Regions from separate parts of the Streptomyces sp. NPDC001880 genome, predicted to be linked through region 3. Evidence: riboswitches for the same ligand, from Rfam matches in the RefSeq annotation. Region 3 holds a riboswitch; each other region holds the start of a gene.
The links. Region 3 has a riboswitch for cyclic di-AMP ahead of ACWCQ6_RS18910 (M23 family metallopeptidase). Riboswitches for the same ligand answer to the same signal wherever they lie in the genome.
Positions count from the first base shown of each region.

Region 1: linked by a shared signal. The riboswitch ahead of ACWCQ6_RS10325 (NlpC/P60 family protein) and the one ahead of ACWCQ6_RS18910 (M23 family metallopeptidase) in region 3 are both predicted to bind cyclic di-AMP.
Region 2: linked by a shared signal. The riboswitch ahead of ACWCQ6_RS19415 (M23 family metallopeptidase) and the one ahead of ACWCQ6_RS18910 (M23 family metallopeptidase) in region 3 are both predicted to bind cyclic di-AMP.

Region 1 covers NZ_JBSFET010000012.1:66,464-70,864, forward strand. The annotation lists gene ACWCQ6_RS10315 (NlpC/P60 family protein) at 1-156, opposite strand, end outside; gene ACWCQ6_RS10320 (hypothetical protein) at 472-825, shown strand; gene ACWCQ6_RS10325 (NlpC/P60 family protein) at 881-2,038, opposite strand; cyclic di-AMP (ydaO/yuaA leader) riboswitch at 2,037-2,202, opposite strand; gene pcrA (DNA helicase PcrA) at 2,449-4,401, shown strand, end outside.
Region 2 covers NZ_JBSFET010000032.1:56,406-60,806, forward strand. The annotation lists gene ACWCQ6_RS19405 (STM4011 family radical SAM protein) at 1-6, shown strand, start outside; gene ACWCQ6_RS19410 (SGNH/GDSL hydrolase family protein) at 93-938, opposite strand; gene ACWCQ6_RS19415 (M23 family metallopeptidase) at 1,160-2,107, opposite strand; cyclic di-AMP (ydaO/yuaA leader) riboswitch at 2,111-2,267, opposite strand; gene ACWCQ6_RS19420 (alpha-galactosidase) at 2,565-4,401, opposite strand, start outside.
Region 3 covers NZ_JBSFET010000031.1:21,388-25,788, forward strand. The annotation lists gene ACWCQ6_RS18905 (M16 family metallopeptidase) at 1-1,371, shown strand, start outside; cyclic di-AMP (ydaO/yuaA leader) riboswitch at 1,622-1,789, shown strand; gene ACWCQ6_RS18910 (M23 family metallopeptidase) at 1,803-2,612, shown strand; gene ACWCQ6_RS18915 (HPr family phosphocarrier protein) at 2,745-3,026, opposite strand; gene ACWCQ6_RS18920 (bifunctional acetate--CoA ligase family protein/GNAT family N-acetyltransferase) at 3,200-4,401, shown strand, end outside.

The DNA of each region.
Region 1 (4,401 bases), on a different contig from region 3:
CTCGGCCTTGACCTGGGCGGGGGTGCGCTGCGGGTCGGCGTGCGCCGCGCCGGGCAGTGCGGCGGCGGTGGCGGCCCCGGCGAAGGCGAGGGTCGCCGCGGTGCGGGCAGCAGGGCCGGTGTACGGGCGCTGCTTGGGTTTTCGATGCGCTGCCACGAGGGCGTGCGTCCTTCCTGACGACTGCCCGTCGGGGGCTACCGACGGGCCCGCCGAAACTCTCGGCGGGGCGACCGGTGCGCCGCCCGCGTACGGAGCAGCGGTGAAGCCGGTCACCCTGGTCAGGGACGCTAAACCCGGGGCACGGGCAGGAGTCGTAATGACGCTTATTGTCTGAATTTGGCGTGGCATTGCCGTCGAGTGATCGGAAAAATTGCGCCAGAGTCAGGCAATTGGTACAGGTGTGAGTGAAGTGAACAGTAAGGTGTACCTGCCTGCCGAGTGGTGATATGGCCGGGGCTAGGCTGCGGCCTCATGGACGTACTCATTCATGTCTTCGTCGCCCTGCACATCATCGGCATCGCCGCCCTGCTGGGCGGATTCCTGACCCAGATGAAGGCGATGGGCGCGGGCACGGCCCGGTTCGTCCCGGCGATGCTGCACGGCGCGCTGACCATGCTGGTCACCGGTGTCGCACTGGTCGGGCTGAACGAGGCCGACGGCAACCACGTGAACAACATCAAGATCGGCGTCAAGCTGCTGATCCTGGTCGTCATCCTCGCCCTCGTCTACATCAAGCGGGACGAGGAGAAGGTCGACAAGGGCGCCTTCGCGGCGGTGGGCGGACTGACGATGCTCAACATCTTCATCGCCACGCTCTGGACCTGATCCCGCCCGCGCAGCGCTGCCCCGGCACCGGGGCAGCGCTGCGCGTGGAGGCCCGCTACGCCGGCCGCACGCTGCCGTAGATCGGCATGTAGTAGATCGACTCCTCGCGCACGTTCGCCCCGGGCTTCGGGGCGTGGATCATCATCCCGTCACCCTTGTAGATGCCGACGTGGCTGATGTCGTCGTAGAAGAAGACCAGGTCCCCCGGCCGCAGGTCCGCCGTGGCGACCCGGGTGCCGATCTCGACCTGGTCCCATGTGGTCCGCGGTATGTCCACGCCCGCCGCCTTCCACGCGGCCTGGGTGAGCCCGGAGCAGTCGTACGAAGCGGGGCCCGTCGCGCCCCAGACGTACGGCTTGCCGATCTGGGCCCTGGCGAAGGCGAGGACCTTCTCCGCCTTGGTGGTGGCACTGCTGTCCGAGCCGGACCCGGTGCCCGTCCCCGTACCGCTGCCGCCTCCCGACTCCTTCGCGGCCTCCTCGGCCTTGCGGTCCGCCTCGGCCTTGGCGGCGGCCTGCTGCTTCGCCAGCTCCTCGGCCTTGCGCCTGGCCTCGGCCTCCTTCTCCCGCTCGATCGCCGCGAGCCGCGCCTTCTCCTCGGCGGTCAGCTTCGACAGCAGCGTGCGCGCCTCGCCCAGCTTCTTCTGGACGTTCTGCTTGCTGGTGCGCAGCGTGTTCTGCGTCGTCGTCAGCGTCTCCAGGCTCCGCACCGCTTCGGCGCGCTTCTTCGACGCCTTGGCCTGCTCCGTACGGAAGTCCGTGATCGCCTGCTGCTGCCGGCTGGTCATCCGGTCCATCAACTGGCTCTGGTCGAAGTACGACTGCGGGTCGTCGGCCAGGAAGAACGTGGCGCTCGGCGTGATGGAGCCGCTGCGGTACTGCGCGGCCGCGTAGGCGCCGAGCGTCCTGCGCGCCTCGTTGAGCTTGTCGGCGCGTTCGGCGACATCGTCCAGCAGGGCGTCGACCTTGGCGCGCTGGGCGGCGGAGGCCTCCTTCGCCTGGTTGTACTGCTGGGTCGCGGTGCCCGCCTGCCGGTAGAGCTCGTCGACCTGCTTCTGTACGTCCTCGACGCCGGGCTTCGGGTCGGGGGCGGCCATGGCGCTCTGCGTGGAGAGCAGGGTCACGGACGCCAGTGCCGCGGTGGTGAGCCCGACGGCCGGCGCGGTGGTGCGCACCCGGGTGCGCGGCTTGCGATGCGATGCCAAGACCGGCATCTCCTTCCGTGGACCGCCTACCGGGTTAGCTGTCGGGCTCGGGCGGAACGGAAGGCTGCCCTACGGTCCGAGTGGGGGATAAGGACCGATTCACCCCGGTGCTGCGTGTGGGTCCCCGGTTCCGAACTCCCGTGGGGGCAGCCCGGATTCGGCGGGGGCGCCCGCTCGGCGTGGTTCGCCTCAAGGGGGTACGGGCCGCCCGGTCGAGCACGCTAGCCAACCCGCGGTGCTGCTGTGAAGGTTGATGTTCGATATGCCCGATACGTTTTCGTGACCTTGTCGGGGTGGGTGGTGAGGGCCCGGAATCCCTTACGGATCGTAGTGGCGCCCCTCCGTCGCGTGTCCGTCGCGGTGCGCGGTTCGCCGTGCGGCCTCCGGGTGTCGCCGGGGCGGCCTAGACTCGACAAGCGATGAGCAGCCTCTTTGACGACAGCTTCCTGGCCGGCCTCCAGCAATCGGAGGAAGAGCCCCCGCCGCCCCCCGAGGACTCCGCGCCCGAAGAGGTGCCGGAGGACCTTTTCGCGGGCGTGTTCGACGGGCCCCCGCCGCCCCGGGACGCCTACTACCGCGACGGCGCGCACCGCCCCGTCATCGACTCCGCGGCGCTCCTCGACGGGCTGAACACCGAGCAGCGCGCCGCCGTGGTCCACGCGGGCTCCCCGCTGCTCATCGTCGCCGGAGCCGGCTCGGGCAAGACCCGGGTGCTGACCCACCGGATCGCCCACCTCCTCGCGGAGCGCGGGGTGCACCCCGGCCAGATCCTGGCGATCACCTTCACCAACAAGGCCGCGGGCGAGATGAAGGAGCGCGTCGAGCAGCTCGTCGGACCGCGCGCCAACGCCATGTGGGTCATGACCTTCCACAGCGCGTGCGTACGCATCCTGCGCCGCGAGTCGAAGAAGCTCGGCTTCACCTCGTCGTTCTCCATCTACGACGCCGCCGACTCCAAGCGGCTGATGGCCCTGGTCTGCCGCGATCTCGACCTCGACCCGAAGCGCTTCCCGCCGAAGTCGTTCACGGCCAAGGTCTCCAACCTCAAGAACGAACTGATCGACGAGGAGACCTTCGCCGGCCAGGCGGCGGACGGCTTCGAGAAGACCCTCGCCCAGGCCTACGCGATGTACCAGTCCCGGCTGCGCGAGGCCAACGCGCTGGACTTCGACGACATCATCATGACGACGGTCCACCTGCTCCAGGCGTTCCCGGACGTCGCCGAGCACTACCGCCGCCGCTTCCGCCACGTCCTGGTTGACGAGTACCAGGACACCAACCACGCCCAGTACACCCTCGTACGCGAGCTGGTCGGCCCGGCGGGCGAGGGCGACGCCCCGGCCGAGCTGTGCGTCGTGGGTGACGCGGACCAGTCGATCTACGCCTTCCGCGGCGCGACCATCCGCAACATCCTCCAGTTCGAGGAGGACTACCCGAACGCGACGACGATCCTCCTGGAGCAGAACTACCGCTCCACGCAGACGATCCTGTCCGCCGCCAACGCGGTCATCGAGCGCAACGAGAGCCGCCGTCCCAAGAACCTCTGGACGAACGCCGGCACGGGCGCCCGGATCACCGGCTACGTCGCCGACACCGAGCACGACGAGGCGCAGTTCGTCGCCGACGAGATCGACCGGCTGACCGACGCGGGCGACGCCAGGGCCGGCGACGTCGCGATCTTCTACCGCACGAACGCGCAGTCCCGTGTCTTCGAAGAGATCTTCATCCGCGTCGGCCTGCCCTACAAGGTCGTCGGCGGCGTGCGTTTCTACGAGCGCAAGGAGGTCCGGGACATCCTGGCCTACCTGCGCGTCCTCGCCAATCCGGAGGACACCGTCCCGCTGCGCCGCATCCTCAACGTGCCCAAGCGCGGCATCGGCGAGCGCGCCGAGGCGATGATCGACGCGCTGTCCCTGCGCGAGAAGATCACCTTTCCGCAGGCGCTGCGCCGGGTCGACGAGGCGTACGGCATGGCGGCCCGGTCGGCCAACGCCGTCAAGCGGTTCAACACGCTGATGGAGGAGCTGCGCACGATCGTCGAGTCGGGCGCGGGCCCGGCGGTGGTCCTGGAGGCCGTCCTGGAGCGCACCGGCTACCTCGCCGAACTGCAGGCCTCCACCGACCCGCAGGACGAGACCCGGATCGAGAACCTCCAGGAACTGGCAGCCGTGGCCCTCGAATTCGAGCAGGAGCGCGGAGCGGCCGACGAGACGGGCACGGCCGCGGGCACGGGCACACTCGCCGAGTTCCTGGAGAAGGTCGCGCTCGTCGCCGACTCCGACCAGATTCCCGACGAGGACGAGGACGGCTCCGGCGTCATCACGCTGATGACGCTGCACACCGCGAAGGGCCTCGAATTCCCGGTCGTCTTC
Region 2 (4,401 bases), on a different contig from region 3:
GCCTGAGTTTCGGACACGTCCGGCGGGACTGTGCGGACGGGGACTGGGACTGTTCGTTTGGATCGCGCCGGGCTCGATCCGGACGAGAGACCCTAGAGCGGCAGGAGGTCCGGCCGCTTCGCCTCGACGTGGTCGCCGGAGGATTCGCCGCGCAGCCGCCGGCCGATCCACGGGACCAGGTACTCGCGCGCCCAGTGGATGTCGTCGCGCCGCACTTCGAGGGTGCCGCGCTGCGCCTGCGGGGGCCATTCCTGGTCGGGGTCGGCCGGCACGTCGATGCCGAGGACCTGGGCGGCGCGCAGCGCGACCCTGGTGTGTCCCTCGGGCGACAGATGGAGCCGGTCGTCGTCCCAGGCGCGCCGGTCCTGGACGGAGCGCAGCGACCACAGGTCGAGGACCGGGCAGTCGTAGCGGTCGGCGATGGCCCGCACATGGGCGGTGTACGTGGCGATCTTGCCGCGCAGATGGCGCAGCACGGGAACACCGCGGGTGTCGAAGCCGGTGGTGACCATGACTGTGCCGACCGCCCCGGTCAGCTCGGCGACGGCGCGCTCGAAGCGCTCGGCCACGTCGTCGGGGTCGGTGCCCGGCCGGATGATGTCGTTGCCGCCCGCGCAGAAGCTCACCAGGTCGGGGGCGAGTTCCTTGGCGCGCGGCACCTGCTCCTCGACGATCTGGTCGAGGAGGCGTCCTCGTACGGCGAGATTGGCGTACCTGAAATTGCCGTGCTCGGAGCCCTCGCTGCCCGTCGCCGCTTCGGGGTCCGGGAGCTGGTCCGCGAGAAGTACCGCGAAACGGTCCGCCCAGCCGACGAAGGTCCCGTCCGGGCCGGGGTCGCCGACTCCTTCGGTGAAGCTGTCGCCAATCGCCGCGTACGACTCGATGACGCCCTGTCGGTTGATGACGCCACGTTGATTTTTTCTCGAATCGTCTGCCACAAACGCTCATCCTGCACCGCCGAATGTGACCTACGCGACCGTAATAAGGGGTTGACGGGTGGTGAGATAGACCACCCGGTCAGGTTTTGGCAAAGGAGGAATAAGGCCGACCGGCAATGGGGGCGGCGTCGCCTTCCGATTGCCGGTCGGTGTCAGCCGAAGGGGCGGTGCGCCGCCGCGCACCGCCCCTTCTGTGTTGCTCAGCCGCCCGGCCGTTCGGCTCAGACGTAGATGCCGTGCGAGGCCAGGAAGGCGATCGGGTCGATGTCCGAGCCGTACGCCGGGCCGGTGCGGACCTCGAAGTGCAGGTGCGGGCCGGTGGCGTTGCCGGTGGCTCCGGAGAGGCCGACCTGCTGACCGATGCCCACGCTCTGGCCCACCGAGACGGAGAGGGAGGACAGGTGGCCGTACTGCGAGTAGTGGCCGTCGGCGTGCTTGATGACGACCTGGTTGCCGTACGCGCCGCCCCAGCCCGCGGAGACGACGGTGCCGGAGGTGATGGCCTTCACGCTGGTGCCGGTGGCGACGGGGAAGTCGATGCCGGTGTGGCTGCCACTGGACCAGTTGGAGCCGGAGGCCCGGTAGTTGGTGGTGTGGTTGCCGGGGACCGGGTGGGCGTAGCCGGAGCTGCTGCTCTTGGCGGCCGGGGCGGAGGCCGGGGCCTTGGTCTCCGGGGCGGCGGTCACGGACTTGGACGGGGCGGACTTCTCAGCGGCCGACGCGGCGGCGGAAGGCGCCTTCGACGGGAGGGCGGCGCCGGCGCCGGCGCCGGCGCCGGTGGGCGCGGCGTTGCCGGCCGACTTGGCGCCGAGGGTCAGCTTCATGCCCGGGAAGATCAGGCTCGGGTCCTCGCCGACGACCTGGCGGTTGTCCTGGTACAGCTTCTGCCAGCCGCCCTTGACGTTGTGCTCGGCGGCGATCTTCGACAGGTAGTCGCCGGAGACCACGGAGTACGTCGTGGTGGCGTCCTGCTTCTGGGCGACCGGCTGGGCGTGCGTGGTGACGGCGGCCGACTGCGGGGCGGCGGCCGGGGCGGCCTGCTCCACGGCGTAGGCACCGGTGGCGCCGAGCAGTGGCAGTGCGACGATGGCGCCGCCGGCGCTGACGGCGGCGACGCCACGGGCAACGGGACCGATCTTCGGACGGCGGTGCTTACCCGAAATGGGCATGACGTTCTTCCTCTCCGGCGCCTGCGAGGTGAGCTGTCGGGTTCGGGCTGGAGATGCCCGGCCGCGCTGAGCGCGACTTCACCCCGAGCCGGCCGGATATCTCCGGTCGGCGGCTTACCTGGTTCCCCCGCTCCTGCCACGCGATGAGTGGATACGAATTCCAGGCGGCGGCAGGATTAGGCGGTCCGCCCGGATTGACGGTGACCGTAAGCGAGTCCGGACGGCGAGAACAAGCCTCGGGTTCCATTCCGGATTCCACGCCGAGGAAATCGGCGTGGAATTCCGGTCACACTCCGTGGATTACGGATCTTGACTTTCCGCACGGCACACGGAATACCCGACTCCCCTGTCGCCACACACCGTCACGGATATGATCCCGCTCACGAGGCAGCGACCATCTCCCGTACAACCGGACGAAGTTAAGGCAAAAGACCGCATTACGGATATGCCCGTTTTGTCACCCTCTCCGCAGGCGCAGCACCCGCGCGTCGAGGTCTCCCCGAAGTCCGGTGTCCAGCCCCTGGTGCAGGAGTACCGAACCGTGGTGCACCGCCCCCGTGTCCAGGCAGGCGTAGGTCGCCGCGGGGTCGAGCCCGCGCAGCCGCAGGGCCGGGGGCCGCTCCCCGTACCGCTGCTTCTCCAGCCACATCAGGACCACGGCCTCCTCACCGTGGACGTACTGCACCGCGCTGAGCCCGCCGCGCGGCTCACGCAGCCGGTACAGCGCGCCGTGCTGCACGACCGGCCGGATCTCCTTGTAGAGCTCCACCCAGGTCCGCGCCTCGGCCAGCTCCTCCTCGCTCCATTCGGTGAGGTCCCCGCCGACCCCGAGCACACCGGCCATGGCGCTCACGAAACGGAAGCGCAGCGAGCTGACCCTGCCGTTGAGCTGCTCGTTCGGGCTGTCGGTGACCCAGGCGGCCATCACCCGGGCCGGATGGATGTGCCCGAAACCCTCCTGGATGGCGAGACGGTCGAGCGGGTCGGTGTTGTCGGAGGTCCACACCTGGTCCGTACGGGACAGGATCCCCAGGTCGATCCGGCCGCCACCGCCCGAGCAGGACTCGAACGCGACTGCGGGATGTGCGGCCCTGAGCCGGTCGATCAGCGCGTACAGGGCATCCACATGCTCGATCCAGAGCTTCTGCGGGTACTCCTCGCCCGGCCAGCCCGCATCGGTGAAGCAGCGGTTGAAATCCCACTTCACATAGTCGACGGGCGTATTGGAGAGCAGCGTGTCCAGCTGCTCCCAGAGATATTCCCGGACATCGGGACGGGCCAGATTGAGCACCAGCTGGTTGCGGTACTCCGTCCGCGCCCGCTCGGGAAAGTGCTGCACCCAGTCGGGGTGCGCGCGGTAGAGATCGCTGTCGGCATTGACCATTTCCGGCTCGACCCAGATTCCGAACTGCATGCCGAGCCCGTGCACTTCGTCGGCGAGCGGCTTCAGCCCGCCGGGGAAGCGGTCCGGATTCGGCGTCCAGTCGCCGAGCCCGGCCCGGTCGCTGGTCCGCTGCCCGAACCACGCGTCATCCACCACGAACAGCTCGACACCCATCGCGGCGGCGCGCTCGGCGAGGACGCGCTGCTGGTCCAGCGAGATGTCGAAGCCCGTCGCCTCCCAGGAGTTGTAGAGCACCGGCCGCGCCTTCTCCGCGTCCGGGATCACATGGGCCAGCTGCCAGGCGTGCCAGGCGCGGCTCGCCCCGCCGAACCCCTGGCCGCTCCACAGCCCGGCGAACACGGGTGTGGTGTACGACTCCCCCGGCGCGAGCCGCAGCAGTCCGGAGTCGTCGTAGCCGGCGCCGCCGGTGATCTGTACGAGCCCGTCGGGCAGCCGCTGCACGGAGATCCGCCACGAGCCGGACCAGCCGAGCGCACAGCCGTACACCTCGCCGCTCTCCTCGGTCGCCGTGCCGTCGGCATCCAGGGCGACCCAGGGCAGGTACTGGTGGCCGGTATGTCCGCGCCGACTGGAGACGACACTCTCGCCGTGGATCAGCTCCGCCCGCGCCAGCCGCGACTCCGCCGCCCAGCGCCCGTGCAGCCGGCTGAGCCGCCAGCCGTCGCGGGCCGGGAGCGACCAGGTGGCCGCGTCGGCGCGCAGCAGTTCCAGCGGCGGGCCGTCCGGTCCGGCATGGGCGACGGTGGCCCAGCGCTCCACGACATCGGAGTCGTCCCGCATCCGGTAGTGCAGGGTGAGTGCGAGCCGGTGCACGGCGTCGGTGAGGCCGATCCGCAGCTCGTCCCCTTCCACCGAGGCGGCGACGAAGGCCCACTCGGTACCCCGGACC
Region 3 (4,401 bases):
CCGCAGCCGGCCCCCGGCGTCGCCCGGCCCTGGGCCTTCCCCGCGCCGGAGCGCGGCGCCCTGCCCAACGGCCTCACGGTGCTGCGCTGCCACCGTCCCGGCCAGCAGGTCGTGGCGGTCGAGATCTTCCTCGACGCCCCGCTGGACGCGGAGCCCGAGGGTCTCGACGGCGTGGCCACGATCATGTCGCGGGCGCTGTCCGAGGGCACCGACAAGCACACCGCCGAGGAGTTCGCCGCCGAGCTGGAGCGCTGCGGCGCCACCCTCGATGCGCACGCCGACCACCCCGGCGTCCGGGTCTCCCTGGAGGTCCCGGCCTCCCGGCTGGCCAAGGCGCTCGCGCTGGTCGCCGAGGCGCTGCGGGCGCCGGCCTTCGCCGACAGCGAGATCGAGCGGCTGGTGCGCAACCGGCTCGACGAGATCCCGCACGAGCAGGCCAACCCGGCCCGCCGCGCCGCCAAGCAGCTCTCCAAGGAGCTCTTCCCGGCTGCGGCGCGGATGTCGCGCCCGCGCCAGGGTACCGAGGAGACGGTGGAGCGGATCGACTCGGCGGCCGTGCGCGCCTTCTTCGACGCCCACGTCCGGCCGTCCGCGGCGACCGCCGTGGTCGTCGGCGACCTCACCGGGATCGACCTGGACGCCCTGCTCGCCGACACCCTCGGCGACTGGTCGGGAGAGGCGGTCGAGCCCCGTCCCGCCCCGCCGATCACCGCCGACGACACCGGCCGGGTAGTGATCGTCGACCGTCCGGGCGCGGTGCAGACGCAGCTGCTGATCGGCCGGATCGGTGCCGACCGGCACGACAGCGTGTGGCCGGCCCAGGTGCTCGGCACGTACTGCCTGGGCGGCACGCTCACCTCCCGTCTCGACCGGGTGCTGCGCGAGGAGAAGGGCTACACCTACGGCGTACGGGCCTTCGCCCAGGTGCTGCGGTCGTCGGCACCGGACTCCGCCTCGGGCGCGACCGGCGCCGCGATGCTGGCCATCAGCGGCTCGGTCGACACGGAGTCCACCGAGCCCGCGCTCAAGGACCTGTGGACGGTCCTGCGGACGCTGGCGGCCGAGGGCCTGACCGACGAGGAGCGCGAGACGGCGGTGCAGAACCTCGTGGGGGTCGCGCCGCTGAAGTTCGAGACGGCGGCCTCCGTCGCGGGTACCCTCGCCGACCAGGTCGAGCAGCACCTCCCCGACGACTACCAGGCGCAGCTGTACGCCCGGCTCGCGGAGACCGGCACGGTCGAGGCGACCGCGGCGGTCGTCAACGCCTTCCCGGGGGACCGGCTGGTCACGATCCTCGTCGGCGACGCGGCACGGATCGAGGAGCCCGTGCGGGCTCTGGGCATCGGAGAGGTGTCGGTGGTCACCGGCTGACGATCGGCACCGCCGACGGGCACCGGCCGATCGGATCGATCCGGCATAGCGCCCCATACCGGGGCAAAGGGAAGACCTCTGCGAGCAAGATCTCGCCGGGGTCTTCCCTTTTGTCCGTTCTGATGTGGAGGTTGCCTGTCGGCCCTGTGGGATGCGCTACAAAACGGCCTGTCCGTTTGGTGAATGAAAGTGCCCCCGCTTAGCGTCGGCTCGACTGTCCGTCACTCGTATGCCGCATCCGCGACGTACCGGACAGTCATCGCCGAGTCCCCGTCAGGCGCGAGCCTGGGGAGCCGGGGACCCACGCAGTCCCTGGGGTGAATCGGATGCCTGAGCCCGGCTGGGGCCTGGGGCGTCCGTAGGAGACCTTCCTGCTCCGAACCCGTCAGCTAACCCGGTAGGCGAGAAGGAAGGAAAGGATCAGCCACTTCATGGCGTTCACCCGTGCCACCGGGAAGCACCGTGCCCCGAGCCGACTGACGCGCAGGAGCGCGAAGGCCGTCGGCGTCGCGGCTCTGGCCACCACCGGCGTCATCGGCGGCATGGCCGCTCCCGCCCTTGCCGCGGACTCAGGAACCCCCTCCGTGAGCGACACCGGCCTCGGTCAGGTCATCGCCATCGACGAGACCATCGCCGACCGGATCGACGCACAGGCCGACGCGCAGCAGCACCAGGCCGACGTGGCGGCGAAGGCGAAGGCGGAGGCCCAGCGGAAGGCCGAGGCCAAGAAGAAGGCCGAAGCCAAGGCCAAGGCCGAGGCGGACGCGAAGCGCGCCGCGGAGGCCCGCGCGGAGAAGGCCCGCGCCGCGCGGTCCGCCGAGCGCACCCGGTTGGGTGCCTTCCAGCTCCCGGTCGCCGGCTCGTACGTCTCCACCGGATACAAGTCCAGCGGCTCGCTCTGGTCCTCCGGCAGCCACTCCGGCATCGACTTCCACGCCGCGTCCGGCAGCTCCGTCGTCGCCGTCGGTGCCGGTACGGTCGTCGAGGCCGGCTGGGGCGGCGCGTACGGCAACAACGTCGTGCTCCGGATGACGGACGGCACGTACACGCAGTACGGCCACCTCTCCTCGATCAGCGTCTCCGTCGGCCAGAGCGTCGGCGCGGGCCAGCAGATCGGCCTTTCCGGCTCGACCGGCAACTCCACCGGGCCGCACCTGCACTTCGAGGCCCGGACGACACCGTCGTACGGCTCCGACATGGACCCGGTCGCGTATCTGCGCGCCCGAGGCGTCAACGTCTGACGGCCCCGTCGCAGCACCTACGTCGAAGGCCCCGGCGCATGCCGGGGCCTTCGACGTACCCGCCGCACGGCCGTGAACGACGACCGTCCGCCGAACCGCCCCGTGGTGCAGCGGCTTTCTCGGGAAAATGCCTCAGACGGTCTCCGGGAGCTCTTCGAGCCCCTCGGCGACCAGCTTCGCCAGACGGTCCAGGGCGGCTTCGGAGTCGTCCGCCTCGGAGGCGAGCACGATCTCCTCGCCCCCCTGCGCGCCGAGGCCGAGGACCGCGAGCATGGAGGCGGCGTTCACCGGGTTGCCGTCGGCCTTGGAGATCGTCACGGGGATGCCGGAGGCCGTGGCGGCACGGACGAATATGGAAGCGGGGCGGGCGTGCAGGCCCTCGGCCCAACCGACGTTGACGCGGCGCTCAGCCATGGTTCTGCCCTTCGGGAATCAAGAGTTGTCTAGACCAGTCTCTCACGCGGTGCGCAGTTGCTCCGGCCGACCCCGGGAACGCCCGCGATGCCCGGGGTACCGCCGATCGGCCCTCCCAGACTGCCCCGGCCCCGAGTCGTACGCGACCGCTGGCCGAGCCGTAGTCTTTGCCCATGCAGCCCGCGCCGGAGCAGTGTCCGCAGCACCCCTATCCCGACCACTGGGAAGCGGACGTGGTGCTCCGCGACGGAGGCACCGCGCGCATCAGGCCCATCACCGCGGACGACGCCGAACGGCTGGTCAGCTTCTACGAGCAGGTCTCCGACGAGTCGAAGTACTACCGGTTCTTCGCCCCGTACCCCCGGCTGTCCGACCGGGACGTGCACCGCTTCACCCACCACGACTACGTCGACCGGGTGGGACTCGCCGTCACGGTCGGCGGCGACTTCATCGCGACCGTCCGCTACGACCGGATCGACGAGCGCGGCAGGCCCGCCTCCGCACCCGCCGACGAGGCCGAGGTCGCCTTCCTCGTCCAGGACGCGCATCAGGGCCGCGGCGTGGCCTCGGCGCTCCTCGAACACATCGCGGCCGTCGCCCGCGAGCGCGGGATCCGCCGCTTCGCCGCCGAGGTGCTGCCCGCCAACACCAAGATGATCAAGGTGTTCCGGGACGCCGGATACACCCAGCAGCGCAGCTTCGAGGACGGCTCCGTCCACCTCACCCTGGACCTCGAACCGACCGCCGAGTCCCTCGCCGTCCAGCGCGGCCGTGAGCACCGGGCGGAGGCGCGGTCCGTACAACGACTGCTGGCCCCCGGCTCCGTCGCCGTCATCGGCGTCGGCCGGACCCCCGGAGGCGTCGGCCGCACGGTCCTGCGCAACCTCCTCGGCGCCGGCTTCACCGGCCGGACGTACGCCGTGAACCGCGCCTTCGCCGCCGGCCTGGCCACGGTCGACGGCGTCCCCGCCCACCGCTCGATCGGTGAGATCGCTGAACCGGTCGATCTCGCGGTCGTCGCCGTCCCAGCCGACCGGGTTCCGGAGGCCGTCGCGGACTGCGGCGAACATGGCGTCCAGGGCCTGGTCGTTCTCTCGGCCGGATACGCCGAATGGGGCGCCGAAGGCCGGGAGCGGCAACGCGAACTGGTCCGGCAGGCCCGCTCGTACGGAATGCGGATCATCGGCCCGAACGCCTTCGGCCTGATCAACAACGCGGAAACGGTTCGGCTGAACGCCTCGCTCGCCCCCGAGCCGCCCGCCCCCGGGCGCATCGGCCTCTTCACCCAGTCCGGCGCGATCGGCATCGCGCTGCTCTCCGGGCTCTACCGCCGCGGCGCGGGCCTGTCCACCTTCATCTCCGCGGGCAACCGCGC